4 regions of the Streptomyces sp. a15 genome follow, and region 4 is predicted to be linked to each of the others. Evidence: riboswitches for the same ligand, from Rfam matches in the RefSeq annotation. Region 4 holds a riboswitch; each other region holds the start of a gene.
What was found. Region 4 has a riboswitch for cyclic di-AMP ahead of AC5P09_RS19110 (M23 family metallopeptidase). Riboswitches for the same ligand answer to the same signal wherever they lie in the genome.
Positions count from the first base shown of each region.

Region 1: linked by a shared signal. The riboswitch ahead of AC5P09_RS37150 (M23 family metallopeptidase) and the one ahead of AC5P09_RS19110 (M23 family metallopeptidase) in region 4 are both predicted to bind cyclic di-AMP.
Region 2: linked by a shared signal. The riboswitch ahead of AC5P09_RS17885 (transglycosylase SLT domain-containing protein) and the one ahead of AC5P09_RS19110 (M23 family metallopeptidase) in region 4 are both predicted to bind cyclic di-AMP.
Region 3: linked by a shared signal. The riboswitch ahead of AC5P09_RS46510 (M23 family metallopeptidase) and the one ahead of AC5P09_RS19110 (M23 family metallopeptidase) in region 4 are both predicted to bind cyclic di-AMP.

Region 1 covers NZ_JBWLKM010000057.1:31,911-39,771, reverse strand. The annotation lists gene AC5P09_RS37155 (DUF6250 domain-containing protein) at 1-183, opposite strand, end outside; gene AC5P09_RS37150 (M23 family metallopeptidase) at 381-1,349, opposite strand; cyclic di-AMP (ydaO/yuaA leader) riboswitch at 1,352-1,511, opposite strand; gene AC5P09_RS37145 (alpha-galactosidase) at 1,819-3,891, opposite strand; gene AC5P09_RS37140 (tyrosine-protein phosphatase) at 4,072-4,869, shown strand; gene AC5P09_RS37135 (DUF6126 family protein) at 4,884-5,006, opposite strand; gene AC5P09_RS37130 (helix-turn-helix domain-containing protein) at 5,003-5,659, opposite strand; gene AC5P09_RS37125 (aspartate aminotransferase family protein) at 5,749-7,167, opposite strand; gene dxs (1-deoxy-D-xylulose-5-phosphate synthase) at 7,164-7,861, opposite strand, start outside.
Region 2 covers NZ_JBWLKM010000015.1:38,474-46,334, reverse strand. The annotation lists gene AC5P09_RS17900 (CHRD domain-containing protein) at 1-25, opposite strand, end outside; gene AC5P09_RS17895 (polyprenyl synthetase family protein) at 303-1,313, opposite strand; gene AC5P09_RS17890 (CocE/NonD family hydrolase) at 1,691-3,721, shown strand; cyclic di-AMP (ydaO/yuaA leader) riboswitch at 3,998-4,166, shown strand; gene AC5P09_RS17885 (transglycosylase SLT domain-containing protein) at 4,172-4,924, shown strand; gene AC5P09_RS17880 (HAD family hydrolase) at 4,931-5,743, opposite strand; gene AC5P09_RS17875 (LacI family DNA-binding transcriptional regulator) at 5,847-6,875, opposite strand; gene AC5P09_RS17870 (carbohydrate ABC transporter permease) at 6,929-7,816, opposite strand; gene AC5P09_RS17865 (carbohydrate ABC transporter permease) at 7,813-7,861, opposite strand, start outside.
Region 3 covers NZ_JBWLKM010000108.1:16,871-24,731, forward strand. The annotation lists gene AC5P09_RS46485 (NsdA family TPR-like regulatory protein) at 1-320, shown strand, start outside; gene lhgO (L-2-hydroxyglutarate oxidase) at 373-1,623, shown strand; gene trmB (tRNA (guanosine(46)-N7)-methyltransferase TrmB) at 1,847-2,743, shown strand; gene AC5P09_RS46500 (PrsW family intramembrane metalloprotease) at 2,795-4,135, shown strand; gene AC5P09_RS46505 (aldo/keto reductase) at 4,179-5,165, opposite strand; gene AC5P09_RS46510 (M23 family metallopeptidase) at 5,328-6,374, opposite strand; cyclic di-AMP (ydaO/yuaA leader) riboswitch at 6,386-6,542, opposite strand; partial or broken gene AC5P09_RS46515 (PP2C family protein-serine/threonine phosphatase) at 6,775-7,615, opposite strand.
Region 4 covers NZ_JBWLKM010000016.1:127,774-135,634, forward strand. The annotation lists gene AC5P09_RS19095 (DNA gyrase/topoisomerase IV subunit A) at 1-2,102, opposite strand, end outside; gene AC5P09_RS19100 (M16 family metallopeptidase) at 2,495-3,889, shown strand; gene AC5P09_RS19105 (M16 family metallopeptidase) at 3,886-5,289, shown strand; cyclic di-AMP (ydaO/yuaA leader) riboswitch at 5,505-5,671, shown strand; gene AC5P09_RS19110 (M23 family metallopeptidase) at 5,685-6,452, shown strand; gene AC5P09_RS19115 (GntR family transcriptional regulator) at 6,687-7,382, shown strand; gene AC5P09_RS19120 (HPr family phosphocarrier protein) at 7,509-7,790, opposite strand.

The DNA.
Region 1 (7,861 bases), on a different contig from region 4:
GGAGGCGGTGACGGTGCCGCCCTGCTCGAGTTCCACCGCCCACTGGCCGAGCCCGTGACGGAAGTCGTCGTGGGCGATCAGCCGGCGGTGGCGTGGCGTGGCGCTCGCGTCGGTCGCGGGGGCGAGGGCAGCCAGGGCGGCGCCTGCGGCCAGGGCTCCGAATGCTCTACGCGTGCTCGTCACGGGAGACGGCTCCTTCCGGAAGGCCGATCGAGGCTTTTACGTCCCCACTCTTCCGTCCCTGGCGACGCCCTGGGCACGCTTGCCACAAAACCGCAATGAAGCGATCACCATGAACGAGCACAGATCGACACACCGAAGGCCGGACCCGGGGATCGGGATCCGGCCTTCGGCAGCGTGTCGGACAAGCAGTCGGGGAATCAGCCGACGGAGACGCCCTTGGTACGGAGGTAGGCGACCGGGTCCACGTCCGAGCCGTAGTCCGGCGAGGTGCGGATCTCGAAGTGCAGGTGCGGACCGGTCACATTGCCGGTCGCGCCCGAGAGACCGACCTGCTGGCCGGCCGTCACGGACTGGCCGTTCGAGACGGAGAGCGAGGACAGGTGGGCGTACTGCGCGTAGTAGCCGTCGGCGAGCTTGACGACGACCTGGTTGCCGTACGCCCCGCCCCAGCCCGCGGAGACGACGGTGCCCGCGCCCACGGCCTTGAGGGAGGTGCCGGTGGGGACGCTGAAGTCGACGCCGGTGTGGTAGCCGCTGGACCACATGCTGCCCGCCGTGCGGTAGGCGGTACCGACGGCGGCACCGCTCACCGGGGTGGTGAAGCCACTGGCGGTGTCGGCGCTCTGGGTGGCCGCCTCGGTCTTCGAGGAGGAGGACCCGGAGGAGGACGACTTCGACGATACGGACGAATCCGACGAAGAAGATGACTTGGACGAAGAGGACGAAGAGCCCGAGGGCGACGAGGACTTGGGTGTGCTCGTCGTGGCCTTCTTGCCGATCGAGAGCTTGAGACCGGGGTGGATCAGCGACGGGTCGGCGCCGACGGCCTCGCGGTTGTCGGAGTAGAGCTTCTTCCAGCCACCGCTGACATTCTGCTCGTCCGCGATCTTCGCGAGATAGTCACCGGCCTGCACGGAGTAGGTCTTCGTGCCCGAGGCCTTCGCGGAGGCCGTCTTTTCGGCCGTCGTCTTTTCGGCCACGTTCTTCATGGTGGCCGGAACGGACGACTGAACGGCCTTTTCCGAGACGGACTGCGGGGTGGCGGCGTTGGCGCCGGTGGCCCCGAGAAGCGGCAGAGCAAGTGCGGCGCCGCCGGTTCCGGCGACGGCGATGGATCGGGTGAAGCGCTGGGTCTTCGGTCGGCGGTGCTTACCCTTGGCGGGCATGGCGAATTCCTCTCCGGCGCCTGCGAGGTGAGCTGTCGGGTGCGGACTGGAGATGCCCGGCCGTACCGAAGTACGGCTTAACCCCTAGCCGTTCCGGAGACCGGAACAGGCGGTTCTACCTGTGGGTCCCCCGCTCCTGCCATGGACGGGTGATTGGTGTGCGGGCTCCGGGCGGCGGCAGGATTGGGCGTCCGTCCGGATCGCTGGTGAACGTAAGCGACCAAGACGCAAAGGGACAAGTAAGTGGTTGCCCGTGAATGTGTTTCTGTTTGGTACCTGAGGGAATTCCCGGTCACCCTCCGTGCTTTCAGGAGGCTCTCTTTGACCAAACACCCTTGAAAACCGCACTAATTACGTGAACATGACGGGCGACGCACGGTCACGAATATGACGCTCCTCACGTGGCACATCCACAGGTCCCCTTATTCCAGACGGAGTTGGAATGAAGGCACCAATTCGGACAGAAGCCCTAGATGCGACGCAACCGGAGAACCGTCGCATCGAGGTCACCGCGCAGCCCCGTCCGCAGTCCGTGATGCAGTAGTACGGCACCTCGGTGAACTTCGCCCGTTTCGAGGCATTCGTACGCTGCTGTCGGGTCGAGGCCACGCAGCCGCAGCACCGGCACCGGCTCGCCGTGATGCTGCGCCTGGAGCCAGGCGAGGACGACGGCCTCGTCACCGAGCACGTACTGCACCGCACTCAGCCCGCCCTGCGGGGGCCGTAGCCGGTAGAGGTCGCCGCGCTGCACGAGGGGCCGGATCTCCTTGTAGCGATCCACCCAGTCGCGGGCCTCGGCCAGCTCCTCCTCGGTCCACTCCGCGAGGTCGCCCCCGACGCCGAGCACCCCGGCCATCGCGCTCACGAAGCGGAACCGCAGCGAGCTTGCCCGGCCGTTGAGCTGGGTGTTGGGGCTGTCGGTGACCCAGGCGGCCATGACCCGGGCGGGGTGGATCTGGCTGAAACCGTGCTGGATGGCGAGCCGGTCGAGCGGGTCGGTGTTGTCCGAGGTCCACACCTGGTCCGTACGGCTCATCACGCCGAGGTCGATCCGGCCGCCGCCACCCGAGCAGGACTCGAAGGCGACGCCCGGGTGGGCCGCCCGCAGCCGGTCCAACAGGCGGTACAGGGCGTGCACGTGGTCGACCCACAGGCGCTGCGGGTAGGGCTCTCCGGGCCAGCCCGCGTCGGTGAAGCAGCGGTTGAAGTCCCACTTCACGTAGTCGATCGGAGCACTGGAGAGGAGCTCGTGGAGCTGCCCCCAGAGGTACTCCTGGACGTCCTCGCGGCCGAGGTTCAGTACGAGTTGATTGCGGAGTTCCGTCCGCTTTCGCCCCGTCTGGTGCTGGACCCAGTCCGGATGGGCTCGGTACAGCTCGCTGTCCGGGTTGACCATCTCCGGTTCCACCCAGATGCCGAACTTCATACCGAGGGCGTGGACGTAGTCGCCGAGCGGCTTGAGGCCGCCGGGGAAGCGGTCGGGGTTGGGCTTCCAGTCGCCGAGCCCGGCGCGGTCGCTGGTGCGGGCCCCGAACCAGCCGTCGTCCACGACGAACAGCTCGACGCCGATCGCCGCGGCCCGCCGCGCCAGCACCCCCTGCTGCTCCTCGGAGATGTCGAACTCCGTGGCCTCCCAGGAGTTGAACAGCACCGGCCGGTCCTGGTCCGCGTCCGGGATGACGTACGCGCGCTGGTAGGCGTGCCAGGCGCGGCTGGCCCCGCCGAAGCCGCCGTCGCTCCACAGGCCGGCGAAGACGGGCGTCGTGAAGGACTCCCCCGCCGCCAGCCGCAGCAGCCCGGAGTCGTCGTACCCGGCCCCGCCGGTGATCTGCACACGCGCGTCCGGGAGTTGGGCCACGGCGATGCGCCAGGACCCGGACCAGCCGAGGGCGCAGCCGTAGACCTCGCCGCGCTCCTCGGTCGCGTCGGTGTCGAGGGCGACCCAGGGCAGGTGCTGGTGCCCGGTGTGGCCGCGGCGGCTGCCGATGACCTTCTCACCGTAGGTGAGGGAAGAGCGCACGAGCCGGGACTCCGCGGCCCAGCGGCCGTGCAGCTGGGACAGCCGCCAGCCGTCACGGTCGGGCAGGGTCCACGTGGCGGAGTCCGCGCGCAGGAGTTCCACGGCGGCGGGCCCGTCGTTGTCGAGCGTCACCCACCGTTCGAGTACGTCGCCCCGCATCCGGTAGTGCAGCGTGATCGCCAGTCCGCCGTCGCGGAACCGCAGCCGCAGCTCGTCGTCCTCGGTCTCGTGCGCCTCGAAGCTCCACTCGGTACCGCGCCCCTCCGACGTGCGCACCGACAGGGCGGGCCGGACGAAGCGGGCGCCGCCCTCGACGGGGTACTCCTCGCGGCCGTCGAGCGGGGACTCGAAGGGCCAGTAGTCGGGCAGCGGGCGTACGGCGAGGGCCTCGGCGTCGACGAGGGCGATGCGCGGCCCCCAGTGGAGGTGCAGGAGCTCGTCGTCGGCGGTGAGGTGGAGGGCGTAACTGCTGGCCGGCCCGGACAGAAGCCACGTGCGGCCGTTCTCGGCAATCTCCGGCATACGTCCCTCACAGATTCGAACAAGCACGAACAGGTCCACTCAAGCACCAACATCATCAAGGGCGGTGAGCCCTCGGTGCAACGCCTGTGGACAACTCGTTGCCCCAGGAACGCATGTCGTATCGTCGAGGGCGTGCCCGTCGTCGAGCCGCGGCGGCGGGACCGAGTGGGGGGAGCCCTAGTGACGCAGCAGGTCCCGTCGACCGAGCCCGAACTGGCCGCCGTGCGCAACTTCCGGGACGTGGGCGGACTGCCGACAGTGGACGGCCGGCGGGTGCGGCACGGAGTGCTGTTCCGCAGCGGCCACCTCGCGCACGCGACCGAGGAGGACGCCGCGTTCCTCGCCTCCCTGGGCCTGCACACGATCTTCGACTTCCGCAATGCCTCGGACCAGAAGTTCGAGGGTCCCGACGTCGAGCTGCCGGGCGTGCGCAATGTGAACCTGCCGCTGAGCGACCCGGCGGACGGCGCCGAGTTCTGGAAGATGGTCCGCGACGGCGACCTCGACCAGCTGCGCGAGCTGCTCTCCGACGACAAGGGCGCGAAGCGGATGATCGCGTCGTACCGCATGATCATCAAGGAGCGCACCGCCGAGCACTCCCAGGTGCTGCACTCGCTCGCCGAGGACAGCGTCCCGGCGCTGATGCACTGCGCCGCGGGCAAGGACCGCGCCGGCCTGTCGATAGCCGTGACGCTGCTGACCCTGGGCGTGGAGCGGGAGGCGATCCTCGCCGACTACCTGAAGTCGAACGCCAGGCACCGCCGCTACAAGGTGCGCCGCAGCAGCACCGCCGCCTCGGCCTACTCCCCCGAGGTCATGGAGCTGCTCAGCCCCCTGTTCGACGCGCGCGCCGAGTATCTGGCGACGGCCTTCGAGACCATCGAGGAGACGTGGGGCAGCGTCGAGGCGTACCTGGAGCAGGGCCTCGGGGTCACTCCACAGATCCGGGAGCGGCTGCGGGAGCGGTTGCTCGACTGACCCTCACTTGGCCTTCACTGCTTGGCCCCGAGCGCGAACAGCAGGTAGATGAAGGCGGCGAAGAGGTGCCCCACCGCGAGGTAGATGATCAGCCGCACCCACAGGGCGCGGGGGAACTTCTCCTCGATGTTGCTCATGGCATGTCTCCAGTCGTGGGGCCGGGGCCCAGGCACAGCGTGGCCGTGGGACTCTGCAGCAGGGTGTGGACGAAGAGGAGCTCGACGCCCCCGCGGCCCTCGGCCACGATGCGGTGCGGGGTCAGCGAGTCGAAGTGCGCGCTGTCGCCCGGGGCGAGCCGGTGGGTGGCGTCCCCAAGGCGCAGCCGCAGCCGTCCCCCAATGACGTACAGCCACTCCTCGCCGGGATGCACGCGCACGATGTCGCCCTGGGAGCCGTACGGCACGTGGACGCGCAGGGCCTGCATGCCGCGGCCGGATGCGCCGGCCTGCCAGTACGTCCAGCCGCCCGCCGCGGTCGGCTCCATGTCGGCGGCGCGGATGACGGCGTCCCGGTCGGCGACCGTCTCGCCGAGCAGCTCCGCGACGGTCGTACCGTATATACGGGCGAGGCCCAGCAGCATCGGCAGCGAGGGCTGGCGCTGCCCGGTCTCCAGACGGGAGAGGTGGGCGGGCGACAGCCCGGCGGCGCGGGCCGCGGCCTCCAGGGTGAGGGAGGCGCGGCGGCGCAGTTCACGCAGCTGCGGTGCCACCAGCGGGACCGCGTCGGCCGAAGGCCCGGGCGGCTCAGGCGGTTCGGGCGGCTCAGGTGGCTCGGACTCGGGAGAGCTCATGCCCTCCATTCAGCCGGAGGCTTGCCTCTGCGGCAAATCTCTTGCCTAAAAGGCAAAACCCTCCAGGACCACCAGGCCCAGAGGCGCCCTCACCGATTGGCGACCGCCTGCTTGATCAGCGTCTTGCTGAAGTCCCACATCAGACCGCCGCCGCTGTGCGCGTCGTCCATAACATCCGTGAAGGCGTCGACGAAGCGGTCCACCTCCCGTTCGCCGATGACCAGCGGCGGGATCAGCTTGATCACCTCCATGTGATCGCCGGAGACCTGGGTGAGGATCCGGTGGCGTTGCAGCAGCGGGACGACCACCATCTGCGCGAAGAGCCCCTTGCGCGCGGCCTGCAGCATGGTCCAACGGCTGCGCAGCTTCAGCGACTTGGGCCTGCCGAACTCGATGCCGATCATCAGGCCCCGGCCGCGGACGTCGGCGAGCAGCTCGTACGTGTCGACGAGTGCCGTGAGCCGGGACTTCAGCAGCTCTCCCATGGCCCGGGCGTTCGCGACGATCTGCTGGTTCTCCATCACCGACAGAACGGCCAGCCCCGCCGCCATGGCCTGCGCGTTGGAGCCGAAGCTCGCCGAGTGGACCAGCACGCGGTCCATGGACGAGTAGACCTTCTTGAAGATCCAGTCCTTGCCGAGGGTGGCGCCGACCGGCACATAGCCGCCGGAGAGCGCCTTGGCCACACAGACCAGGTCAGGTTCGACCCCGTCCTCGTGCTGGTAGGCGTAGAAGTCGCCGGTCCGGCCGAGGCCCGTCTGCACCTCGTCCAGGATCAGCAGCGCCTTGTGCTTGTGCAGCAGTTCCTGGGCGGCGCGCAGGTATCCGGGCGGGGCCTCGTGCACGCCCTTGCCCTGGATGGGCTCGACGACGAGGGCGGCGACGTCGCCCTTCTTCAACTCCCTTGCCAGGGCGTCGAGATCGCCGAGCGCCAGGGCAGTGTCGGGCAGCAGCGGGGCGAATCCGTCCCGGAATCCGTCCTCGCCGTTGACCGACAACGCCCCGGTGGTCAGGCCGTGGAAGGCGTGGTCGCAGTACAGGATCCGTGGCTTCCCGGTGGCGTAGCGGGCGAACTTCAGGGCGCCCTCTACGGCCTCGGTGCCGCTGTTGCCGAAGAACACCCGGTCCAGGTGCGGACTGTGCGCGAGCAGCTTCTCGGCCAGCAGCCCGGGCAGCGGCTGGCAGTCGAAGCGGGTGAGGTCGGCGAGCTGGGCGTCGAGGACGTCGTGCAGCGCCTTGCGGACGACGGGGTGGTGGCGCCCCAGCCCCATCACCCCGAAGCCGGCGAGCATGTCGAGGTACTCGTTGCCGTCCGCGTCCCAGAAGTACGGGCCCTCGGCACGCTCGTAGACCTTGTCGAAGCCGATGGTGCGCAGCATGCGCGGGAGCTGGTGGTTGAGGTGTCTGGTGTGCAGCTCGTAGCGCTCGGCCCCGCGCTCGGCAAGCAGCGCGCCGAGGTCGAACTCCCCGGCCTGCGAGGAGGACGACGCGGGCTTGGCGGTGGTCATTCCTGTTTCTCCTTGGACAGCTCTTCCTGGACGGCCAGGCTCGCTTCCTTGACGGCCAGGCTCGCGCTGATCCGTCCGGCGACCTCGACGGGCGTGAGACCGATGTCGGCGAGCACCTCACCGCGCTTGGCGTGCGCGAGGAACTGCTCCGGGATGCCGAACCGCCGTACGGGGACGTCGACTTCGGCGTCCCCGAGGGCGAGCGCCACCGCGGCGCCGACCCCGGAGGCCCGGCTGTTGTCCTCGACGACGGCGACCAGCCGGTGCTCGGCGGCGAGGCCCGGCAGGGCGGGGTCGACGGGCTTGACCCACCGCGGGTCGATCACCGTGCAGGTGATGCCGCGGGCTTCCAGCAGTTCGGCGGCCTGGAGGCAGACGGGCGCCATCACGCCGACGGCGACCAGAAGGACCTCCGGCTCCCCCGAAGCCGAAGCACGGTGCAGAACGTCCAGTCCCCCCACCCGGTCGATCGCCGGGACGGACGGACCCACCGACTCCTTCGGGAAGCGCACCAGCGTCGGCGCGTCGTCCACCGCGACCGCCTCCCTGAGCTGCGCCCGCAACTGGTCGGCGTCGCGCGGCGCGGCGATCCTGAGGCCGGGCACGACCTGGAGGATCGACATGTCCCACATGCCGTTGTGGGAGGCCCCGTCGACACCGGTGACGCCGGCCCGGTCCAGCACGAAGGTGACGC
Region 2 (7,861 bases), on a different contig from region 4:
GGGCCGGGAATGTGACCTGCGTCACGCTTTGCTGCGGGTGTGTGGGGGTGCGCGTTCCTGGGGGCTCCGCCCCCAGACCCCCGGACCTATGCCCACCCGCCACCCGACTCGGTCGGTCGAGAGGTGAAAGTCGAGGGCTACCTGTCGCCCGACCGAGTCGGAAGGTAGAGGGTCCCCACTCATCCGACCGAGACGGGCGGCGGGTGGGCGAAGGCCCGGGGGTCCAGGGGGCGGAGCCCTCTGGCGGGGTCGAAGGGGCAGCGCCCCTTGGGATGGGACGGGTAGGGGCGGCGGGGGCGAGGTCAGCCCGCCCGGTGTACCACCGCGTCGCACAGTTCCATCAGCGCCGCCTTCGCGTCGCACTCGCGCAGGGGGGCAAGGGCCGCCCGCGCGTCCTTCGCGTACCGCACCGTGTCACGCCGCGCGTGCTCCAGCGCGGGATGCGCCCGCAGGCCCTCCAGCGCCTTCGCGTGCAGGGCGTCGTCGGTCAGGTCGGAGTCCAGGAGTTCGCACAGGGCGATGTCCTCGGCCAGCCCGAGCCGGGCCGCGCGCTCGCGCAGCCGCAGGACCGGCAGGGTCGGGATGCCCTCGCGCAGATCCGTCCCGGGCGTCTTCCCGGACTCGTGGGAGTCGGAGGCGATGTCCAGCACGTCGTCCGCGAGTTGGAAGGCGACGCCGAGCCGCTCGCCGTACTGGGTCAGCACGTCGACGACCGTCTCGTCGGCGCCGGACATCATCGCCCCGAAGCGGCACGCCACCGCCACCAGCGATCCCGTCTTGCCGCCGAGGACGTCGAGGTAGTGCTCGACCGGGTCGCGGCCGTCGGTCGGACCGGCGGTCTCCAGGATCTGCCCGGTCACCAGCCGTTCGAACGCCTCCGACTGGACCCGGACCGCCTCGGGCCCGAGGTCGGCCAGGATGTGCGAGGCCCGCGCGAACAGGAAGTCGCCGGTGAGGACCGCGACCGAGTTGCCCCAGCGGGCGTTCGCGCTGGCGACTCCGCGCCGCACCTCGGCCTCGTCCATCACGTCGTCGTGGTACAGCGTCGCCAGGTGGGTCAGTTCCACCACCACCGCCGACGGCACGATCCCCGGCGCGTAACGGTCGCCGAACTGGGCGGACAGCATCACCAGCAGCGGCCGGAACCGCTTTCCGCCCGCCCGCACCAGATGCTGGGCGGCCTCCGTGATGAAGGGGACCTCGCTCTTGGTGGCTTCGAGCAGTCCCTCCTCGACAGCCGCCAATCCGGCCTGGACATCGGCTTCCAGAGCCTGGTCCCGCACGCTCAGCCCGAACGGCCCGACGACGGTCACGAGGGATCTCCTGTCTGCTGTGTCTACTGGCGATTACACGGTTTGTCGATAGGTCGCTGCCATCACTCAAGTCAGCGTATCCGGTCACGTTTCGATCACCGATAGCGCCCGCCCGTGCAGCCCGGGCGATATCGGATCACGACGGGTATGTTTTTGATCACTCTAAAAGAATGGATATCTGCCGATTTACCTGGAAGTAGTGGAGTGTGTCGCGAACCACCGTCGATACCGAGCCCGGAAGCCGGCCGCCTCCGGAGATCGGCCCGGTCCTGCGCGTGACGGGCGGCCGTCACCTGACCGGACGCACACACACGGCCGAATTCGCCCTCACCCCGGACACCACGCACCCGGTCCACTGAACTCACGGGGTCACGCTCATGCACATCCGTACGTCCTTCCCCTACGAGACGACCCACGAGGACCTCCGCATCCCGCTCCCGGACGGGACGCTCCTCTACGCGCGCGTGTGGCGCCCCCTCACGGACGAACCAGTACCCGCGATCCTCGAATACCTGCCGTACCGCCTGACCGACTGGACCGCGCCCCGCGACTGGCAACGCCATCCCTGGTACGCGGGCCACGGGTACGCCTCCGTACGAGTGGACGTACGCGGACACGGCAACAGTCAGGGCATGCCGGACGACGCGTACTCGGCCACCGAGCTGGCGGACGGCGTCGCGGTCGTCCGATGGCTCGCGGCCCAGCCCTGGTGCGACGGCAAGGTCGGCATGTTCGGCATCTCCTGGGGCGGCTTCGACTCCCTCCGGATCGCGGCCCTCGCACCCGAGCCGCTCAAGGCGGTCGTCACCGTCTGCTCCACCGACGACCGCTATGACAACGACGTGCACTACCTGGGAGGTTCCGTCCTCGCGGTGGACATGCACGCCTGGGCGGCCGCCCTGCTGGCCCTCGCCTCCCGCCCGCCGGATCCGCGGTACGTCGGCGAGGCCTGGCGGGACATGTGGCTCAAGCGCCTGGAGGAGGTCGCCCCCCTCATCCACACCTGGCTCGACCACCAGACCCGCGACCGCTACTGGCAGCACGGCAGCGTCCGCGAGGACTACGGCGCGATCGACGCCGCCGTCCTCGCGGTCGGCGGCTGGCACGACCCGTACCGCGACACCGTCCTCCGCCTCGTCGAGCACCTGCCCGCCGACCGCGTCCGCGGCCTGATCGGCCCCTGGTCCCACCAGTACCCCGACCGCGGTCTGCCGCCCGGCCCGGCGATCGGCTTCCTCCAGGAGACCCTGCGCTGGTGGGACCACTGGCTGAAAGGGGTCGAATCGGGCGCGATGCGCGAGCCGCTGCTCCGCGCCTACGTCAGCGACTCCCACCCCCCGGCCACGGTCTACGACACCCTGCCCGGCCGCTGGGTCGGCGAGCCCGCCTGGCCCTCCCCCAACGTCTCGATGGTCTCGCACGCCCTCGAGGGCGCCCCTCTCCTGGTCCGCTCCCCGCAGCACACGGGTGTCGACGCCGGCCGCTTCCTCCCCCTGGGGAACGACGCCGACCTGCCGCCCGACCAGCGGGAGGAGGACGCGAGGTCGGTGTGCTTCGAGTTCGAAGCCGACGAGGAGACCTGGGTGTTGGGGCGGCCGAGGGTGCGGCTCAGGCTGACCTCCGAGGTGCCGCGCGGCCAGGTGATCGCCCGGGTGTGCGACGTCGCCCCGGACGGCGCCTCGACGCTGGTCACCCGGGGTGTACTGAACCTGTCGGCGCGGCAGGGGCGGGACCGGGCGGTGCCGTGGGAGCCGGGCGTCACTCAGGACGTGGAGTTCGAGCTGAACGGCATCGGGCACGCCTTCCCGGCCGGTCACCTCGTCCGGCTGGCCGTCTCCTCCGCGTACTGGCCGTGGATCTGGCCGCAGCCCGACTCGGCGGCCGGCTTCACCCTGGACCCGGTGGGCAGCTTCCTCGAACTCCCGGTGCGCACAAGGGAGTCCGCCTCCGGCATCGCCTTCGAGGAACCGGAGCAGTCCGAGCCGCTCGGCGTCAACGTCCCCGTCACGCTCGACGAACCGCGCCCCGAGCGGCTGGTCGTCCGCGATGTGGCCAAGGGCGAGTGGCGGCTGGAGGTCGATCCGCTCCCCCACTCTCGACTTCGCTCGAGCGGGGGGACCCCCATCGGCGGCACCCGCGTGTATCCCGACGGTCTGGAGTTCACCGAGGACGCGCTGGAGACGTACACGATCAACGAGTCGGACCCCCTGTCGGCCCGGGCCCGCTCGGACTGGACGGTCGCGCTGCACCGGCCGGAGCTCGCCTGGCGGGCAACGGTCCGCACACGGTCGGAGATCAGCTGTGACGGAACGGACTTTTCCACCTCAAACGAGGTGATCTGCACGGACGGCGACGAGGTCGTCTTCCACCGGACGTGGGAGAAGCGGATTCCACGGACGGCCGGTTGACTACGAGTTGGGCCCATTGCCCGTTTTGGCCACCCTTGTACTTGCCCGTGAGTTGGGTCACTTGCGGCCACTTGGGGCCGCGCCTCCGCACGTCCGCGTTTCGCCTTGCCTTTCGCGCCAGTTGAGCCTTGGCAACCGCAAAGGATCAAGCACCCCAAATGCCTCAGATCAAGGTCACAGGGTCGAAGTGTGAATCAGCCACTTGTTTCGGCCATGTGCTCTCGCATACGTTCCGGGCCTGTCGGGCGGACGCCTAATCCTGCCGCCGCCCTACAGAACACTCATCGACCAACACCGCACGGCAGGAGCGGGGGACCCAGGTAAGCGCCGGACCGGACATCACGCCGGTACGGCTAGGGGTTAAGTCGCGCCGCCTCACGGCGGTACGGCCGGGCAGCTCCCGCCCGAACCCGACAGCTCACCTCGTAGGCGCCGGAGAGGAACAGCGCCATGCCCGCACGAGGCAAGCACCGTCGTACCCGCACCAACCCGCTCACCCGAGGCGTCGTCACCGCCGGAACAGGCGTCGCCGCCCTCGCCCTCCCGCTCCTGGGCGCGACCACCGCGAGCGCCGCACAGCCGGCCAAGGCCCCCGCCGCCGCGCCGGCCGCAGCACAGGTCAAGTCCGTCACGTACACCACGGCCAAGGGCGACTCGCTCTACGGCATCGCGGACAAGTACGACACTCCCGGCGGCTGGCGCCAGCTCTACAAGGACAACCGCAAGGTCATCGGCGACAACCCCCGGCTGATCCACCCGGATGTGAAGCTGACGGTCAAGACGGCGAAGAAGGCCGGCACGACGGCCGACAAGGCCTCGACGTCCGCCAAGAAGTCCGCCCAGTCCGTCGCCAAGGCCACCCAGGCCTCCGCCAAGACGTACGCGGACAACCTCGACGGCTGGATCCGCGAGGCGATGGACATCATGGCGCAGAAGGGCATCCCCGGCTCGTACGACGGCATCTACCGCAACATCATCCGCGAGTCCTCCGGCAACCCCCGGGCCATCAACAACTGGGACTCCAACGCCGCCGCGGGCACCCCCTCCAAGGGCCTGCTCCAGACCATCGACCCGACCTTCCAGGCGTACCACGTGGACGGCACGTCGTGGGACCCGTACGACCCGGTCGCGAACATCACCGCCGCCTGCAACTACGCGGCCGCGCGGTACGGCTCGATCGACAACGTCTTCGGGGCGTACTGAGCCTGACTACCGCTGCGGAAACAGTCTTTCGAGGACGACGGCGATGCCGTCGTCCTCGTTGGACAAGGTGATCTCGTCGGCCACGCACTTGAGTTCGGGGTGGGCGTTGGCCATGGCGACGCCGTGGCCGGCCCAGTCGAACATGGGGATGTCGTTGGGCATGTCCCCGAAGGCGATGGTCTCTTCGGGGCCGAGCCCGAGATGGTCGGCGGCCAGGGCGAGGCCCGTCGCCTTGGTGATGCCGCATGGCTGGAGTTCGACGGTCCCGGGTCCCGACATGGTGACCGTGGCGAGGGAACCCACCACGGAACGCGCCGTCGCCGCCAACTCGTCGTCGGACAGGTCGGGATGGCGCAGCAGCACCTTGCTGACGGGCTCGCTCCACAGGTCGTCGCGCCGCCCGACCCGGACGGCGGGCAGAGTCGGGTGCGGCATCAGATAGCCGGGCTCGATGAGGGTCAGCCCGTCGACGCCGTCCTGGTCGACGGCCGCGTACACCTGGCCGATCTCGGCCTCGATCTTGCCGAGCGCGGTCTCGGCCAGCTCCCGGTCCAGGGTGACCGACCACAGCAGACGGTCCGCGCCGGCGTCGTACACCTGCGCGCCCTGCCCGCACACCGCGAGCCCCTTGCTGCCCAGGTCGTCGAGGAGCGGCCGCACTCTGGGCGCCGGGCGGCCGGTCACCACCAGATGCCGGGCCCCGGCCGCCGCCACCCGCGCGAGCGCGGCGAGCGACCGGTCGGACAGCGTGTCGTCGCCTCGGAGCAGCGTTCCGTCCAGGTCGGTGGCGATGAGTGAATATGCGGTGGGTGCGGCCATGATCAGAGAATACGGATGGAACGCCGCATCGACTCGACGCGAACCGGACGGCTACAGCCTTCACATGCGTTGACGCATGCTCCGGTTAGGGCAGTTGGCGCGGTCACGCGGAGTCCCGTACCACCAGTTCCGTGGGGAGGATCACTCCCGCCGTGTCCTCCCCCGCGATCTGCGCGAGCAGCATGCGGACCATCTCGGCGCTGATGCGGTCGTAGGGCTGGCGCATGGTGGTGAGGGCCGGGGTGACGGCGGTGGCCGCGGCCGAGTCGTCGAAGCCGCCGACAGCGATGTCATCGGGGACCGAACGGCCGGACTGGTCCAGGGCGTTGACGACTCCGGCGGCCATGAGGTCGGAGGCGACGAACACCGCGTCGATGTCGGGGGCCTGCGCCAGCAGCCGACGGGCCGCCTGTTCGCCGCCGGTGCGGCGGTAGTCGCCCTCCACCACCAGCGCCGGGTCGTAGGGCAGTCCCGCCTCGGCGAGCACGTCGCGGTAGCCGGCCAGGCGGTCGGTGCCGCCCGGGGTGTCCAGCGGGCCGGTGATCATGCCGATGCGGCGGCGGCCGCCGGCGAGGAGGTGGCGGACCATCTCCTGGGCGCCGTCGCGGTCGGCGGCCGCCACGTAGCTGACCTTGGAGCCCAGCCCGAGCGGCTTGCCGCAGGCCACCAACGGGATGCCGGCGTCGCGCAGTTCGGCGGCGACCGGGTCTCCGCTGTGGCTGGAGACCAGCAGCACGCCGTCGACGTGGCCCGAGGTGATGTACCGGGTCAGCCGGCGCCGGTCGTCGTCGCTCGCCGCCAGCATGAGCAGCAGCGGGATGTCGTGCTGGGCGAGGCGCTCGGTGCAACCCCGCAGCAGCACGTTGAAGTTGGGGTCCTCGAAGAACTTCTCCTGCGGCTCGGTCAGCAGGAAGGCCACCGAGTCCGAGCGTCCGGTGCTCAGGCTGCGAGCATGCCGGTTGACCACGTACCCGGTCTTCCTGATGGCGGCCTCCACGGCCCGGCGGGCGGCCGGGGAGACGTAGTGGCCGCCGTTCAGGAAGCGGGAGACGGTGCCCCGTGACACGCCGGCCTCCCGCGCCACGTCGTGGATGGTGGGCGGTCGGCGGCGTCCGTTGGCGCTGGTGGTCATGTTCCTCGTTCGTGACGGTGGGGTCGGCGGGGGCGGCCGGGTCGGCGGATGCCTCAGGCCTTGACCGAGCCGCTCAGCAGGTCCAGGGACCAGAACCGCTGGATCACCAGGAAGAGCGCGATCAGCGGAATGATCGCCAGCAGACATCCGGTGATGACCAGGGTGTAGAGAGCGGGCTGCGAGGCGCCCTGCGCGAGCAGCGTGTAGAGCCCGAGGGTGAGCGGGAACTTGGTGTCGTCGGCCAGCATCACGTACGGCAGCAGGAAGTTGTTCCAGATGGCGACGAACTGGAAGAGGAACACCGTGATCAGGCCCGGCATCATCATCGGTACGGCGATCCGCGAGAAGATCCGCCACTCGCTCGCGCCGTCCATGCGGGCGGCCTCGAGGAGTTCGGCGGGCACCGCGGCGGCCGCGTAGATGCGGACCAGGTAGACGCCGTACGGGGAGAGGATGGACGGGAGCAGCATCGACCAGTACGAGTCGGCCATGCCCATCTTCGACAGCAGCAGGTACTGCGGGACGGTCAGCACGATGCTGGGCACCAGGACGCCGGCCAGGATCAGCTTGAAGATGAACTCCCGCCCCCGGAAGGCGAACCGGCCCAGCGCGTAGCCGCCGCCTGCGGAGACCGCGGCGGACAGCAGGGCTCCGAAGCCCGCGTAGAGGGCGGAGTTGCCCATCCACGTCCAGTAGATGCCGTCCCGGTAGGCGGTCAGCTCGCTCAGGTTGTCGAAGAAGCCGGTGCCGGGCGCGAAGGTGAAGGTGGAGAACAGCTCCGACCGGTCCTTGGTCGCCGCCATCACCACCCAGGCGATGGGGACCAGGCAGTACAGCGCGCCCAGGATCAGCACGAGGGTGGGGACCCAGGCCGTGCGCCGCGCGCGGCTTTTGACAGGGGGTTTGCCGGTGGTGTCGGCGGTGAGGGTGAGGGTGGTCATGCCCGGTCCTCCCGGGTGTAGCGGTCGGAGACGCGCAGCAGGGTG
Region 3 (7,861 bases), on a different contig from region 4:
CCGAGTGCTACCGCGATCTGAAGGCACCGCGCCAGGTCCGCCGCTTCACCGAGCAGGCCCTGTCGAAGCCGACGGAGGAATTCGTACGCTCGCACGGGCTGCGCCTCGTCGTCTCGGCGGTCGCCGAGCTCGAGTCCGGCAATCTCGACGCGGCATGCGAGCAGGGCGTACGGGCGGTGGAGGTCGCCGGGCGCATTTCCTCGGCGCGTACCACCGAGTACGTGAAGGACCTCCTGCACCGGCTGGAGCCGTACGGCGACGAACCGCGCGTGGTCGAGCTGCGGGAGCGGGCACGGCCGCTGCTGATGGCGCCCGCCTGAGCCAGGGACACTCCGTCCGCCTCCCGGGTTTGAGCGCATTGTCAGTGGCGCAGTGCACTATCGAAGCCGGGAGGTGGTGCAGGTGGCGCGGCAGGTGCGGGAGCTCGCGTACGACTGTGACGTGCTGGTGGTCGGCGGCGGGATCGTCGGCCTGTCCACGGCGTATGCGATCACGCGTGCCGCGCCGGGCACGCGGGTGACGGTGCTGGAGAAGGAGGCCGGGCCCGCCCGGCACCAGACCGGGCGCAACAGCGGGGTGATCCACAGCGGGATCTACTACCGGCCCGGCTCGCTCAAGGCGCGGTATGCCGTCCGGGGTGGCGCCGAGATGATCAAGTTCTGTGCGGAGTACGACATTCCGCACGCCGTCACCGGAAAGCTGATCGTCGCGACCGACCGGGCCGAGCTGCCGCGGCTGCACGCGCTCGTGCAGCGCGGCCGGGAGAACGGGATCTCGGTACGGGAGCTGGGCGCCGCCCAGATCGGGGAGTACGAACCGGAGGTGCGCGGGCTCGCCGCGATACACGTCGGGACGACGGGGGTGTGCGACTTCGCCGAGGTCGCACGGCGGCTGGGCGAGGCGTCCGGGGCGGAGATCCGGTACGGGGCGCGGGTCGTACGGGTGGATCGGCGGCCGGAGCTCGGGGTGGCCGTTCGGACGGCGGGCGGGGACGTCGTGCGGGGGCGGGTGCTGGTGAACTGCGCCGGGCTGTACTGCGACGAGGTCGCGCGGATGACGGGGGACAAGCCGGGGATGCGGATCGTGCCGTTCCGGGGCGAGTACTACTCGCTGGCGCGGCCTGCGCTGGTGCGGGGACTGGTGTATCCGGTGCCGGATCCGGCGTTTCCGTTCCTCGGGGTGCATCTCACGCGCGGGATCGACGGGGGTGTGCACATCGGCCCCAACGCGGTGCCGGCGCTGGCCCGGGAGGGGTACGGGTGGGGGGTGGTCCGGCCTCGGGAGGTGGCTGGGACGCTGGGGTGGCCGGGGGCCTGGCGGATGGCTCGGCGGCACTGGCGGTACGGGGCGGGGGAGCTGCGGCGGTCGGTGTCCAAGGGGGCGTTCGTGGAGGCGGTGCGTCGGTTGTTGCCGGCGGTCGAGGAAGGGGATCTGGTGCCTGCGGCAGCGGGGGTGCGGGCGCAGGCGGTGCTTCGGGACGGCTCTCTGGTCGACGACTTCCTCATTCAGGAGGGGGCGCGGGCCGTGCACGTACTGAACGCACCTTCGCCTGCGGCGACGGCTTCGCTACCGGTGGGGCGGGAGGTGGCTCGGCGGGCGTTGGCGGCGCTGCCGTCTGTGTGACGGTGCGGGGCGCTGCGGCCGCGCTCGCCGCAGGGCTGTTCTCGCCCCCGCCGCCCCTTCCCGTCCCGTCCCCAGGGGCTGCGCCCCTTCGACCCCGCTGGGGCTGCGCCCCAGACTCCCTTCGGCTCGAAGGCCTCGTCCTCAAACGCCGGACGGGCTGAAAGGGGCCGGGCGGGACTGGGTAGTAGCGGCCCAACCAGGGGGTCGTAAAATTGGGCTCACTGTGTCTGAGTCGCTCAATGTCCCCGAAACCCGCCAGGTCCCGCACCCGCCCGGGGCCTCCGGTCGGCATGTTCGGGCCAAGGGGGAACCGCGGTTTCCCGATGGTCCGAGTGCTGATCCCGCGGGGTCGCACTTCGAGCGGCGGATTCGGAGTTTTCAGCCTCGGCGGAGTCGGGTGACGGCCGGGCAGGCGGATGCGTTGCAGCGGTTGTGGCCCAAGTGGGGGCTCGACATCGACGGGCAGCGGGTTGTCGATCTCGGTGAGCTGTTCGGGAACGGCAATCCCGTCGTGCTCGAGATCGGGTTCGGGATGGGCGAGGCCACGGCCCGCATGGCCGGTGCCGACCCGGGCACCAACATCCTCGCCGTGGACGTGCACACCCCGGGGCAGGGAAATCTGCTCAATCTCGCCGATCAGAACGGCCTGTCCAACGTCCGCGTCGGCAACGGCGACGCCATCATCCTGATGCGGGAGATGCTCGCCCCGGACTCCCTGGCCGGTCTGCGCCTGTACTTCCCCGACCCCTGGCCCAAGAAGCGGCACCACAAGCGGCGGCTGATCCAGCCGGAGTTCCTCGACCTCGCCGCGACCCGGCTCGGACCGGGGGCGATCGTGCACTGTGCGACGGACTGGGAGCCGTACGCGGAGCAGATGCTCGAGGTGCTCACGGCGCACCCCGGCTTCGAGAACACACAGCCCGGGGGCGGTTTTGCGCCGCGTCCCGAGTTCCGGCCGCTGACTCGTTTCGAGGGCCAGGGACTGGAGAAGGGACATGTCGTGAACGACCTGCTCTTCCGCCGCGTAGAGCACGGCGTAGAGCACCTCGTAGAACAACGCACCGAGCAACCTTCAGAGCAACGTGTAGCGCACAAGGACCAGCCCCCCACCGGCGCCTGAACCCCCCTCTCCCCCTGCGGACGGCGCCTCTGCCTCGTTAGGGTCAATGCCGTGGCCACCGTTCCCCCCTACCCGACGCACCCCGGTGATCCGACCGGCGGCGCACTGCGGCACGCGCACTGGTGGCACAAGAAGTGGGTGCGTTACGGCGGGCTGAGCACCCTGCTCGCACTCTCCGGGCTCGTCATCCTCGCCCTGGTACGCGAACAGACCGGCACGGAGGGGTTCCTGGTCGGGCTCGGACTCGCCGTCCTGCCCGTGCCGCTCCTCATGACGGCCTTCCGCTGGCTCGACCGGGTCGAGCCCGGCCCCTGGCGGAACATGCTGTTCTCCTTCGCCTGGGGGGCCTGCGCGGCGGCGCTGATAGCGATCATCGCCAACAGTTTCGCGACGAGATGGATAGCGACGGCCACGGCGGACCCCTCCAGCGCGGACACCCTCGGCGCGACCGTCATAGCGCCGGTCGTGGAGGAGTCGGCCAAGGCCGCGGCCGTTTTACTCGTCTTCCTCTTCCGGCGCCGTGACTTCACCGGGATCGTCGACGGGGTGGTGATAGCCGGGGTCACCGCCACCGGCTTCGCCTTCACCGAGAACATCCTCTACCTCGGCACCGCCTTCGGCACCGACCAGCTCACCGGCGACACCGGGATCGCCTCCGTCACCGCGGCGACCTTCTTCGTGCGGATCATCATGTCGCCGTTCGCGCACCCGCTCTTCACCGTCCTCACCGGCATCGGCTTCGGCATCTCCGCGCTCTCGGCGGAACGCCACCACCTGCGGCGCGTCCTGCTGCCGCTCTCCGGGCTGCTGCTCGCGATGGGCATGCACGCGATCTGGAACGGCTCCTCGACGTTCGGCGAGTACGGGTTCTTCGCGGTGTACGCGGCCTTCATGGTGCCCGCCTTCGGGCTGCTTACCTGGCTCGTCATCTGGACCCGGCAGCGTGAGCTGAAGACCGTGCGGGAAGAGCTGCCCGCGTACGCGGTGGCGGGCTGGCTGTCGCCGACCGAGCCGTACGCGCTCGGCTCGATGCGGGCACGGCGGCTGGCCCGCGATTACGCCCGCCGGCACTTCGGTCGGCCCGCGGCGCGGGCGGTGGCGCAGTACGAGGCGTACGCGACCTCGCTGGCCTTCCTGCGGCATCGGGGGCGCCGCGGGCGGGCCGAGGCCGACTTCGTCGTACGGGAACGGGAGCTGCTGGCCGAGCTGTGGTGGCGCCGGGACGTGGCGCGCCCCGCGCTGGACCACGCGGCCCGGGCAACGGCACCGCCCGTGGCGGTGACCGCGCCGCCGTGGCCGGTGTACGGGGTGTACGGGTATCCGGCGGGGCCTGCCGCGTATCCGGCGGTGCCGTATCCCTCCTACAGCTCCTACAACCCGTATCGGACGTAATCAGGAAGCGCACCGCCGGACACCGAGAAGTGCGCGCCGGAGATCAGGCCGACGCCTCCGTCAACCGCGCGACCTCCGCCTCCGTCAGGGTCAGCTCCGCCACCCCCACCAGCGCCGGCAGCTGTTCTACCGTGCGGGCGGACGCGATCGGCGCCGCCACCGTCGGCCGGGCCGCGAGCCACGCCAGGGCGACCGTGGCGACCGGCGCGTCGTGGGACCGGGCGATCTCGTCCAGGGCGGTGAGGACCTTCCGGCCGCGCTCGGTGTCGAGGTGCTTGGCGGCGCCGCCTGCCCGCGGGCTGTCGACGGTCGTGCCGGGGCGGTACTTGCCGGTGAGGAAGCCGGAGGCGAGCGCGTAGTACGGGACGGCCGCGAGGCCGGAGCGCTCGGCCAGGTCCTGGAGGTCGCCCTCGTACGTGTCGCGGGAGACCAGGTTGTAGTGGGGCTGGAGGGCGACGTACCGCGCCAGGCCCTCCCGGTCGGAGAAGGCGAGGGACGCCTCGAGCCGCTCCGGGGAGATGTTGGACGCGCCGATGTACCGCACCTTGCCCGCCTTCACCAGCTCGTCGAGCGCGCCGATGATCTCCTCCACCGGCACGTCCGGCTTGTCGAAGTGGGTGTAGTAGAGGTCGATGTAGTCGGTGCCGAGGCGCCGCAGGGAGGCGTCGGCGGCGGCCTTGATGTTGGCGGCGGTCAGGCCCTGGTACTCGGGGTGCTGGCTCACCTTGGTCGCGATCACCACGTCCGCGCGGTTGCCGCGCGCCTTGGCCCACTTGCCGATGACGGTCTCGGACTCGCCGCCCCGGTGGCCCTCGACCCACGCCGAGTAGGAGTCGGCGGTGTCGATGAAGTTGCCGCCCGCGGCGGCGTACGCGTCGAGGACGGCGAAGGAGGCCGCCTCGTCGGCGGTCCAGCCGAAGACGTTGCCGCCGAGGGACAGCGGGAAGACCTCGAGGTCCGAGGAGCCGAGCTTGCGAAGCGACAGCGAAGAAGAGGGAGACGGAGAGGAAGACGGAGAGGAAGAAGTCATACTTCACCTCAACGGCCGCACCGGATCCCGCGATTCCATGGTCACCCGCAAAAACCCCGTAAACAAAAGCCCCGTAACCACTGACCGCCCCCGCACACTGACCGGCAGCCCTGACGTCGGGGGGATGCCGTCAGGACCGCCGGGACTCGGGTAACACGACGGTCAGGGGTTGAGGCCCTTGCTCCGCAGCCACGCCATCGGGTCGATCCCGGAGCCGGAACCGCCGGTGTGGACCTCGAGGTGCAGATGCGCCCCGGTCACGTTCCCCGTCGCACCCACGCGCCCGATCACGTCACCCGTGTTGACCTTCTGGCCGACGCTGACGCTGATCGAGGACTGGTGGGCGTACCAGATCTCCGTGCCGTCATCGAGGGTGAGCACGGTCTTGTAGCCGTACGACCCGTCCCAGCCGGCCTGCGTGATCGTCCCGGTGTGGACGGCCTTGATGAGCGTGCCCGTGGGCGCGGCGAAGTCGAGGCCCGTGTGGTAGCCGGAGGACCACAGCGAGCCGGCCTGACCGAAGGTGGAGGTGACCGTGTACGAGGAGGTCGGCAGCGCGAACTGCTTGGCCAGCTCGGCGAGGCGCTCGGCCTCGGCCTTCTTCGCGGCCTCCTCCTCCGCCTTCTTCTTCGCGGCGGCGGCCTTGGCCTTGGCCTCCTTCTCCGCCTTGGCGGCCGCGTCGGCGGCCGCCTTTTCGGCCTCGGCCACGGCGTCAGCCGCGGCCTTGCTCTCGACCTGGTCCTGCTGCTGCTCGGCCTGGGCCATGATCCGGGCGCGCAGCACCTCGCCGGCGTCGGCCGTGCTCTTCTCGGTGTCGGCGGCGGCCACGCTGACACTGCTGAGCGCGGTGCCGGAGTCCTCGGCGGCGTCCGAGTCGTCGGAGATGAGGGAGCCCACGTTGGGCAGGTCGGGCATGGAAATCGACACCGGCGGCTTGCCGGTCTGCGCGCTGGCCATGCCGCCCGCGCCGACAGCGGCTATGACGCCGACGCCGAGGACGGTGGAGCTGCGGGCGAGTCCGCCGCGCGCGAGTCCGCCGCGCTGCTTGGCGACGCGATGCCGGCCACGTACGGGTGGGAGGGACTCCTCGGTGGGATTCCACTCCGTCCAGGGGCCCTCGTCGGTGCTGTAGGTGCCGTAGCCGAAGGTCTCGGTCTCGCGCTGGCTCGGCACGGACGGGGCTTCTGGGGCAGGCCGGTTGGACGCCACGTGGGCGTGCTCCTTTCCTTCCTTCTCGCCTACCGGGTTAGCTGACGGGTTCGGAGCAGGAAGGTCTCCTACGCGCGTATACCGGCCGTGAGTTCACGGTGGTATCCGCGCGATTCACCCCAATTGGTGGTTCCCCGGTTCCCTTGCGGGATTCGGCGCGTGCGCACGGAGCCGACTCTTGTGACGGCTGGGACGACCGCGCTGCGTTATCGAACGTTAATAGACGCGGGGCCTGGATTCCAAGCTGTTCCTCTTGATCATTAACCTTTCCGCGCAGGACTTACGGCCCACGACCGGCAAAAACGGGCGAGTTGACCCAGCCTCAGCAACCCCACAGGCACTGACGGTGCGTCAGTTGTTATGCGGAGGGCGCTCATCCGATCACCCCTCGTAACAACGGCCGCGCCTCGGACAGCCCGTCGGTGTACAGCAGCAGCGTGGCCCCGGCCGGGAAACCGGTCTCGTCGGCGCGGTCGGACCAGCTGCCGAGGTCGCCCATGCCGAGCGGCAGCGCGGCCTCCCGCGCGAGCAGGCAGCGCACGGTGCCGTCGGCGTGCAGCAGGAGCGGCGGCGGATGCCCCCGGTTGACGATCCGCACCACACCGTCCCCGTACGGAAGCTCGGCCGGCACAGCCGTCGTGAACCCCTCGAAGGCCTCGATCCCGTCCCGCCGCGTGCCCTCGCGTGCCAGCGCCCGCTCCAGCCTCCCCCAAGCTCTCGGCTTCGCTCGAGCCCGGGGGCACATCGCCGACGACGAGCCGGACGCCGTACGAACTGTCCTGGACCGCATACAGATCACCGCCGATGAAGGCGTCCGCCTGGGCCGCCTCGTACCGGGCCGCGATGTCGAAACCGCCGATGCGTCCGGCGGGCTCGGGCAGCACCGCGCGCTGGGTGGCCTCGGCGATCCCGCGCGCGGAGGCGAGGCGCCCCTCGCCCCGGCGTACGACACGGTTGATGACGGCGGCCAGCACGGCGACCTTGGCCACGGTGACCACCTCGGTGACCGTGTCGGCGTCCGCGGCGAACCCGTACCGGGCATGGACCGCGTACGCGGCGATCAGGGCCACACCCCCGGTCACGACGGTGCCGCTCAGCGAGTAGACCGGCGCGGCGACGAGCGGGGCGGCGGTGAAGAAGGGGATCGCGGTGAAGGCGTGCGGGGTGAGGAGGTCGTAGAAGACTCCCCCGACGATCAGCAGGACGGGGAGTACCTGGAGAACGACCCGCAGGCTGGAGATGCGGCGCCCTCCTCCGCGTCACCAGGCCGCACCACTCGTCTCCCCCACGTACGTCCGGTCCCGTCACCACTGCACCCAGGTTTCCCGGAGCGGGGGCGGGGGCGACCGGTGAGGGCCGACCGGATGACCGGCGTGCACATCCGACGTACACATACACCGAGGGCCGGAACCCATTCTGGATTCCGGCCCTCGGCCTTCAGTAGCGGGGACAGGATTTGAACCTGCGACCTCTGGGTTATGAGCCCA
Region 4 (7,861 bases):
ATGCCCGTCATGCCGCCAGCCGGGCGGCCCTGGGGGCGGACCTGGGAGGCCTGGTAGCGCAGCAGTTGCGCGTCGTCCGTGATGAAGACCAGGTCCTCCTCGCCGGTGCGCAGCTCCACCGCGCCGACGATCCGGTCGCCCTCCTTGAGGGTGATGACCTCCAGCTCGCCCTTGTTGGTCGGATAGTCGGGCACCACGCGCTTGACGACGCCCTGCGCGGTGCCGATCGCCAGACCGGGTGAGGACTCGTCGAGCGTGGTCAGACAGATCACCGTCTCGTCCCCCTCCAGGGGGACGAACTCCGCCACCGGGGCGCCGCCCGAGAGGTTCGGCGCGGCCGCGGTGTCCGGGAGCTGGGGCAGGTCGACGACGTTCACCCGCAGCAGGCGCCCGGAGGACGTGACGACACCCACCTCGCCGCGCGCGGTGGCCGGCACCGCCGAGACGATCACGTCGTGCTTGGTGCGCCGGGCGTCGGCGTCCTCCGGGAACGGCTCGCCGTTCGCCGTACGGGCCAGCAGGCCCGTGGAGGACAGGAGCACGCGGCACGGGTCGTCGGCCACCTGGAGCGGCACGGCGGCCGCCGGGGAGCCCGCCGACTCCAACAGGACCGTACGCCGCTCGGTGCCGAACTTCTTCGCCACCGCGGCCAGTTCGGCGGAGACCAGCTTGCGCAGCTCGGAGTCCGAGTCGAGGATCCGGGTCAGCTCCGCGATCTCCGCGTTCAGCCGCTCCTTCTCCGACTCCAGCTCGATGCGGTCGAACCTGGTGAGGCGGCGCAGCGGCGTGTCCAGGATGTACTGCGTCTGGATCTCGCTCAGCGAGAAGCGCTCGATCAGGCGCTGCTTGGCCTGCGCGGAGTTGTCGCTGGAGCGGATGAGGCGGATGACCTCGTCGATGTCCACCAGCGCGGTGAGCAGGCCCTCGACCAGGTGCAGACGGTCGCGCTTCTTGGTGCGGCGGAACTCGCTGCGGCGGCGCACGACCTCGAAGCGGTGGTCGAGATAGACCTCCAGGAGCTCCTTGAGACCGAGGGTGAGGGGCTGGCCGTCCACCAGCGCCACGTTGTTGACGCCGAAGGACTCCTCCATGGGCGTCAGCTTGTAGAGCTGCTCCAGGACGGCCTCCGGCACGAAGCCGTTCTTGATCTCGATGACCAGGCGCAGGCCGTGCGCCCGGTCGGTGAGGTCCTTGACGTCCGCGATGCCCTGCAGCTTCTTCGAGCCGACCAGGTCCTTGATCTTGGCGATGACCTTCTCGGGACCGACCGTGAAGGGCAGCTCCGTGACGATCAGGCCCTTGCGGCGCGCCGTCACGTTGTCCACGGCCACCGTCGCGCGGATCTTGAAGGTGCCGCGGCCCGTCTCGTACGCGTCCCGGATGCCGGAGAGGCCGACGATCCGGCCGCCGGTGGGCAGGTCGGGGCCCGGGACGTGCCGCATCAGGGCCTCGAGGTCCGCGTTCGGGTAGCGGATCAGGTGACGGGCGGCCGCGATGACCTCGGCCAGGTTGTGCGGCGGCATGTTCGTGGCCATGCCGACCGCGATGCCCGAGGCCCCGTTCACCAGGAGGTTCGGGAAGGCGGCCGGCAGTGCCACCGGCTCCTGCTCCTGGCCGTCGTAGTTGGGGTTGAAGTCGACCGTGTCCTCGTCGATCGACTCGGTCATCAGGCTCGTCGCCTCGGCCTGGCGGCACTCGGTGTACCGCATGGCGGCCGGCGGGTCGTCGTTGCCCAGCGAGCCGAAGTTGCCGTGGCCGTCGACCAGCGGGACGCGCATGGAGAAGGGCTGGGCCATGCGCACCAGGGCGTCGTAGATCGACGCGTCGCCGTGCGGGTGCAGCTTGCCCATGACCTCGCCGACGACCCGGGCGCACTTCACATAGCTGCGATCGGGGCGCAGGCCCATCTCGTTCATCTGGTAGACGATGCGCCGGTGCACCGGCTTGAGGCCGTCGCGGGCGTCCGGCAGGGCGCGGGAGTAGATGACCGAGTACGCGTACTCGAGGAAGGAGCCCTGCATCTCGTCGACGACGTCGATGTCGAGGATCTTCTCCTCGTACGAGTCGTCGGGCGGCGGGGTCTTCGTGCTGCGGCGGGCCATCGCTGCCGGCTCCTCCTGTTTCTGGTAGTTCGCCTACGGGACGCTCAGGTCGGTCTCGAGAGCCCGATCGTGCTCAGCCCTTCGGGCCTCAGCGCGCTCGACCTCTCGACACCGCCGCGTCCCTTCGGCTCACTCGTGCTGAAGCGTGAACGGGATCTGACGCGGACCATTGTGGACCGCGGCACTGACAGTGCGGGCCAGGGCCCTCTGTCGGCTGCCCGGCCCGGAATGCGGGCGGGCGCCTGACCGCGGTTGCCCGCAGGCTACGCGATCTCGCTGACGGCGTACGTCGTCCGGGAACTTCGCCGACCGCCCGCACGCTGCATACAGTGGCAGGACCGGCAGGAAAACCGCGGTTTTCAGCGACCGCGACCGCGATCGAAGGGACGTACATGCCCATGGGTCACACGGCCACAGCCCAGGCAGGCTCCGGCGGACTGACAGCGACCGAGCACCGCCTGGCCAATGGCCTGCGCGTGGTGCTCTCCGAGGACCATCTGACCCCCGTCGCGGCGGTGTGCCTCTGGTACGACGTCGGCTCGCGCCACGAAGTCAAGGGTCGTACCGGCCTGGCTCACCTCTTCGAGCACCTTATGTTCCAGGGATCCGGCCAGGTCAAGGGCAACGGCCACTTCGAGCTGGTCCAGGGCGCCGGCGGCTCGCTCAACGGAACCACCAGCTTCGAGCGCACCAACTACTTCGAGACCATGCCCACCCACCAGCTGGAGCTCGCCCTCTGGCTGGAGGCCGACCGCATGGGCTCGCTGCTGGCCGCCCTCGACGACGAGTCGATGGAGAACCAGCGGGACGTCGTCAAGAACGAGCGCCGGCAGCGCTACGACAACGTCCCGTACGGCACGGCCTTCGAGAAGCTCACCGCCCTTGCCTACCCGGAGGGCCACCCCTACCACCACACCCCGATCGGCTCGATGGCCGACCTGGACGCGGCCACGCTGGAGGACGCGCGCGCGTTCTTCCGCACGTACTACGCGCCGGGCAACGCCGTCCTGTCGGTCGTCGGCGACATCGACCCGGAGCAGACGCTCGCCTGGATCGAGAAGTACTTCGGGTCCATCGCACCGCACGACGGCAAGCCCGCGCCCCGCGACGGCTCGCTGCCCGAGATCATCGGTGAGCAGCTGCGCGAGGTCGTCGAGGAAGAGGTCCCCGCGCGCGCGTTGATGGCCGCCTACCGGCTCCCGGAGGACGGCACGCGCGCGTGCGACGCGGTCGACCTGGCGCTCACCGTCCTCGGCGGCGGCGAGTCGTCCCGGCTCTACAACCGGCTCGTACGGCGTGACCGTACGGCGGTGGCGGCCGGCTTCGGCCTGCTGCGGCTGGCCGGGGCGCCCTCCCTGGGCTGGCTGGACGTGAAGACGTCCGGCGACGTCGAGGTGCCGGTCATCGAGGCCGCCATCGACGAGGAGCTCGCCCGGTTCGCCGAGGAGGGCCCCACGGCCGAGGAGATGGAGCGCGCCCAGGCCCAGTTGGAGCGCGAGTGGCTGGACCGGCTCGGCACGGTCGCGGGCCGTGCCGACGAACTGTGCCGGTACGCCGTCCTGTTCGGCGACCCGCAGCTCGCCCTGACCGCCGTACAGCGCGTCCTCGACGTGACGGCCGAGGAGGTCCAGCAGATCGCCAAGGCCCGCCTGCGCCCCGACAACCGCGCGGTGCTCGTCTACGAGCCGATCTCCCCAGAACCTGCCGAGGACGCGGATCCCCCCGAAGACCCCGAGGCCGAGGCCACGGTCGAAGCCGGCGACAAGAACGAGGAGGCGGCCCGGTGACCGAGCTCGCCACGATGGAATTCCACCCCCAGCCCCAGGCCGGCGAGGCCAGGCCCTGGGCCTTCCCGGCGCCCGAGCGCGGCACGCTCGACAACGGCCTGACGGTGCTGCGCTGCCACCGCCCCGGCCAGCAGGTCGTCGCCGTGGAGGTGCTCCTGGACGCTCCCCTGGAGGCCGAACCGGCCGGTCTGGACGGCGTCGCCACGATCATGGCGCGGGCCTTCTCCGAGGGCACCGACAAGCACTCCGCCGAGGAGTTCGCCGCCGAGCTGGAGCGCTGCGGCGCCACCCTCGACTCGCACGCCGACCACCCCGGCGTACGGCTCTCCCTCGAGGTCCCCGCCTCCCGCCTGGCCAAGGCGCTCGGTCTGCTCGCAGACGCGCTCAGGGCGCCCGCGTTCGCCGACAGCGAGGTCGAGCGACTGGTCCGCAACCGCCTGGACGAGATCCCGCACGAGCTGGCCAACCCGTCCCGGCGTGCCGCCAAGGAGCTCTCCAAGGAGCTGTTCCCGGCGACCTCGCGCATGTCGCGCCCGCGCCAGGGCACCGAGGAGACGGTCGAGAACATCGACTCCGCGGCCGTGCGCGGCTTCTACGAGAAGCACGTCCGCCCCGCCACCGCCACCGCCGTGGTCGTCGGCGACCTCACCGGCATCGACCTCGACGCGCTGCTCGGTGACACCCTCGGCTCCTGGACCGGCTCCTCGGCCGAGCCCCGTCCCGTGCCGCCGGTGACCGCCGACGACACCGGCCGGGTCGTCATCGTGGACCGCCCCGGCGCCGTCCAGACGCAGCTGCTGATCGGCCGTATCGGTCCCGACCGGCACGACCGCGTGTGGCCCGCCCAGGTACTCGGCACCTACTGCCTGGGCGGCACCCTCACCTCCCGCCTGGACCGCGTCCTGCGCGAGGAAAAGGGCTACACCTACGGTGTGCGGGCGTTCGGTCAGGTCATGCGCTCCGCTGCCCCTTCTTCCCCCGGAGGGGCTACAGGTGCCGCGATGCTGGCGATCAGCGGCTCCGTCGACACCCCGAACACCGGCCCCGCCCTTGACGACCTGTGGACGGTGCTGCGCACCCTCGCCGCCGGAGGGCTCACCGACGCCGAGCGTGACGTCGCCGTGCAGAACCTCGTCGGAGTGGCGCCGCTGAAGTACGAGACGGCGGCGGCCGTGGCGAGCACGCTGGCCGACCAGGTCGAGCAGCACCTGCAGGACGACTTCCAGGCGAGGCTCTACCAGCAGCTCGCGGCGACGGGCACCGTCGAGGCCACCGCGGCGGTCGTGAGCGCCTTCCCGGTCGACCGTCTGGTGACCGTCCTCGTCGGGGACGCGGCGCAGATCAAGGAGCCCGTGGAGGCTCTCGGGATCGGCGAAGTCACCGTCGTTTCGGCGGAGTAGGCGCACGCGCGCGTGGCGAAGCGGGCCAACGCGCGTCCAGGGGCCCTGGTGACCCAAGAGTCACCAGGGCCCCCCTATGTCCGAATTGAGGGAGAGGTTGCCTGTCTGCCCTGTGGCATGCGCTACAAAAGCCGTCATTCGTTTGGGGTTTGAAACTTGGCGCGTTTAGCGTCATGCGGGCTGTCCGTCAGGCACCGCGCCGCACCCGCGGCACCGGGCAGCCATCGCCGAGTCCCCACATGGCGCGAGCCAGGGGAGCCGGGGACCCACACCACAAGTCCCTGGGGTGAATCGGACGCCCGCGCGCATCGCGAGGGGGCCCGTAGGAGACCTTCCTGCTCCGAACCCGTCAGCTAACCCGGTAGGCGAGAAGGAAGGAAAGGATCAGCCACTACATGGCGTTCACCTGCGCCACCGGGAAGCATCGTCGTCCCAGCCGGATGAAGCGCACCACCGCCCGTGCGGCGGGTGTCGCGGCCCTCACCACCACCGGTGTCGTCGGCACCCTGGCCGCCCCGGCGCTCGCCGCCGAATCCGCCGTCGAGCAGACCGGTTTCATCCCCGTCATCTCCACCGGCGACTCGATCGCCGACCAGATCGACGCCCAGGCCGCCGCCCAGAAGCAGGCCGCCGAGGAGGCCGAGGCCCAGAGGAAGGCCGCCGAGGAGGCCGCGCGCAAGAAGGCGGCCGCCGAGGCCAAGGAGGCGCGCGAGATCAAGGAGCGCGCCGCCCGCGAGGCCGAGCGCAAGCGCCTCAACTCGTACGTCGCCCCCATCTCCGGCTCGTACATCTCGACCGGCTACAAGACCGGCGGCGCCGTCTGGTCCTCCGGCAGCCACACCGGCGTCGACTTCCACGCCGCGAGCGGCACCTCCGTCCAGGCGGTCGGCTCCGGCACGGTCGTCGAGGCCGGCTGGGGCGGGTCGTACGGCAACAACATCGTGATCAAGATGAACGACGGCACGTACACCCAGTACGGCCACCTGTCGTCCATCGGTGTCTCCGTCGGCCAGACGGTCACCCCGGGGCAGCAGATAGGCCTCTCCGGCGCCACCGGCAACGTCACCGGGGCACACCTGCACTTCGAGGCCCGCACGACCGCGGAGTACGGCTCGGACATCAACCCCGTCGCCTACCTCCGCTCGCACGGCGTGAACGTCTGACACTCGCGCCCGCGAACGTCCCACGCGCGCGTTCCGGCAACGTCTGACGACAGACGGCTCCCGTCCCGAAGCCCCGGCTCCCCGAGCCGGGGCTTTCGGCGTTTCAGACGGCCGTCTGTCCAAAAAATATCCATGGATTCCAGTCCGCCATCGGAAATTCCCGCTGATTGCAATAGAGTCACTGAACACACGTCAATCGTCGACGTTTCACGGGGATTAAAGCGGAGGTCGGTCATGCGTATTCCGGCGCACTCGGTATGCACGGCGATCCGGGACGACATCGTCGCGGGTGTCTACGAGCGCGGCAGCCGGCTCACCGAGGAACTGCTCGCGCGCCGCTACGGCGTCTCGCGTGTCCCCGTCCGCGAGGCCCTGCGCACGCTGGAGGCGGAGGGCTTCGTGGTGACCCGGCGGCACGCGGGCGCGTGCGTCGCGGAACCCACCGAGCAGGAGGGTGCCGACCTGCTGGAGATGCGCATGCTCCTGGAGCCGCTCGGCGCCTCCCGGGCCGCCCAGCGGCGCACCGAGGCCCATCTCAAGGTGCTGCGCGGCCTGGTCCGGCTGGGCCAGGAGCGGGCCAGGCGGGGCAACAGCGAAGACCTGCGCTCCCTGGGGGGCTGGTTCCACGAGACGCTCGCGCAGGCCTCCGGCAGTGCCGCGATGACCTCGATGCTGACCCAGCTGCGCCACAAGATCGCCTGGATGTACACGGTGGAGGCGCCGGCCAACCCGGTGGAGTCGTGGGCGGAGCACGGCGCGATCGTGGACGCGGTGGCGCGCGGCGACAGCGAACGCGCGCGGGCGCTCACGGCGCTGCACACGGAGCGCGCGACGGCGGCGCACCGGCTGCGATTCACCGGCGGCGGGGAGCGGCCGGACCGTGTGAGGAACTCGCAACCTCCCGTAAACATGACGGGCCTGCGGCATTAACACGGGCACCGTATACAAAGAGGGGATAATTCGCGGGGGATTATTTCCGCTGCCTGTGATCGGGAAATACGAAGGGCTCGCCCGATAATTCGGACGAGCCCTTCGCGGCAAACGTGAATTGTGTGCTCAGACGGTCTCGGGGAGTTCTTCGAGACCCTCGGAGACCAGCTTCGCCAGACGGTCGAGGGCCACGTCGGCGCCCTCGGCGTCGGAGGCGAGGATGATCTCCTCGCCGCCCTGGGCGCCCAGACCGAGGACGGCCAGCATGGAGGCCGCGTTGACGGGGTTGCCGTCGGCCTTGGAGATCGTCACCGGGATACCTGCGGCCGTGGCGGCCCGGACGAAGATGGAAGCGGGGCGGGCGTGGAGACCCTCGGCCCAGCCGACGTTGACGCGGCGCTCAGCCATGTGATGCTGCCCTTCGGTGTATCAGGTTGTCTAGACCAGTTTCCCATATCGTGAAGCATGCCCGGAGCGGT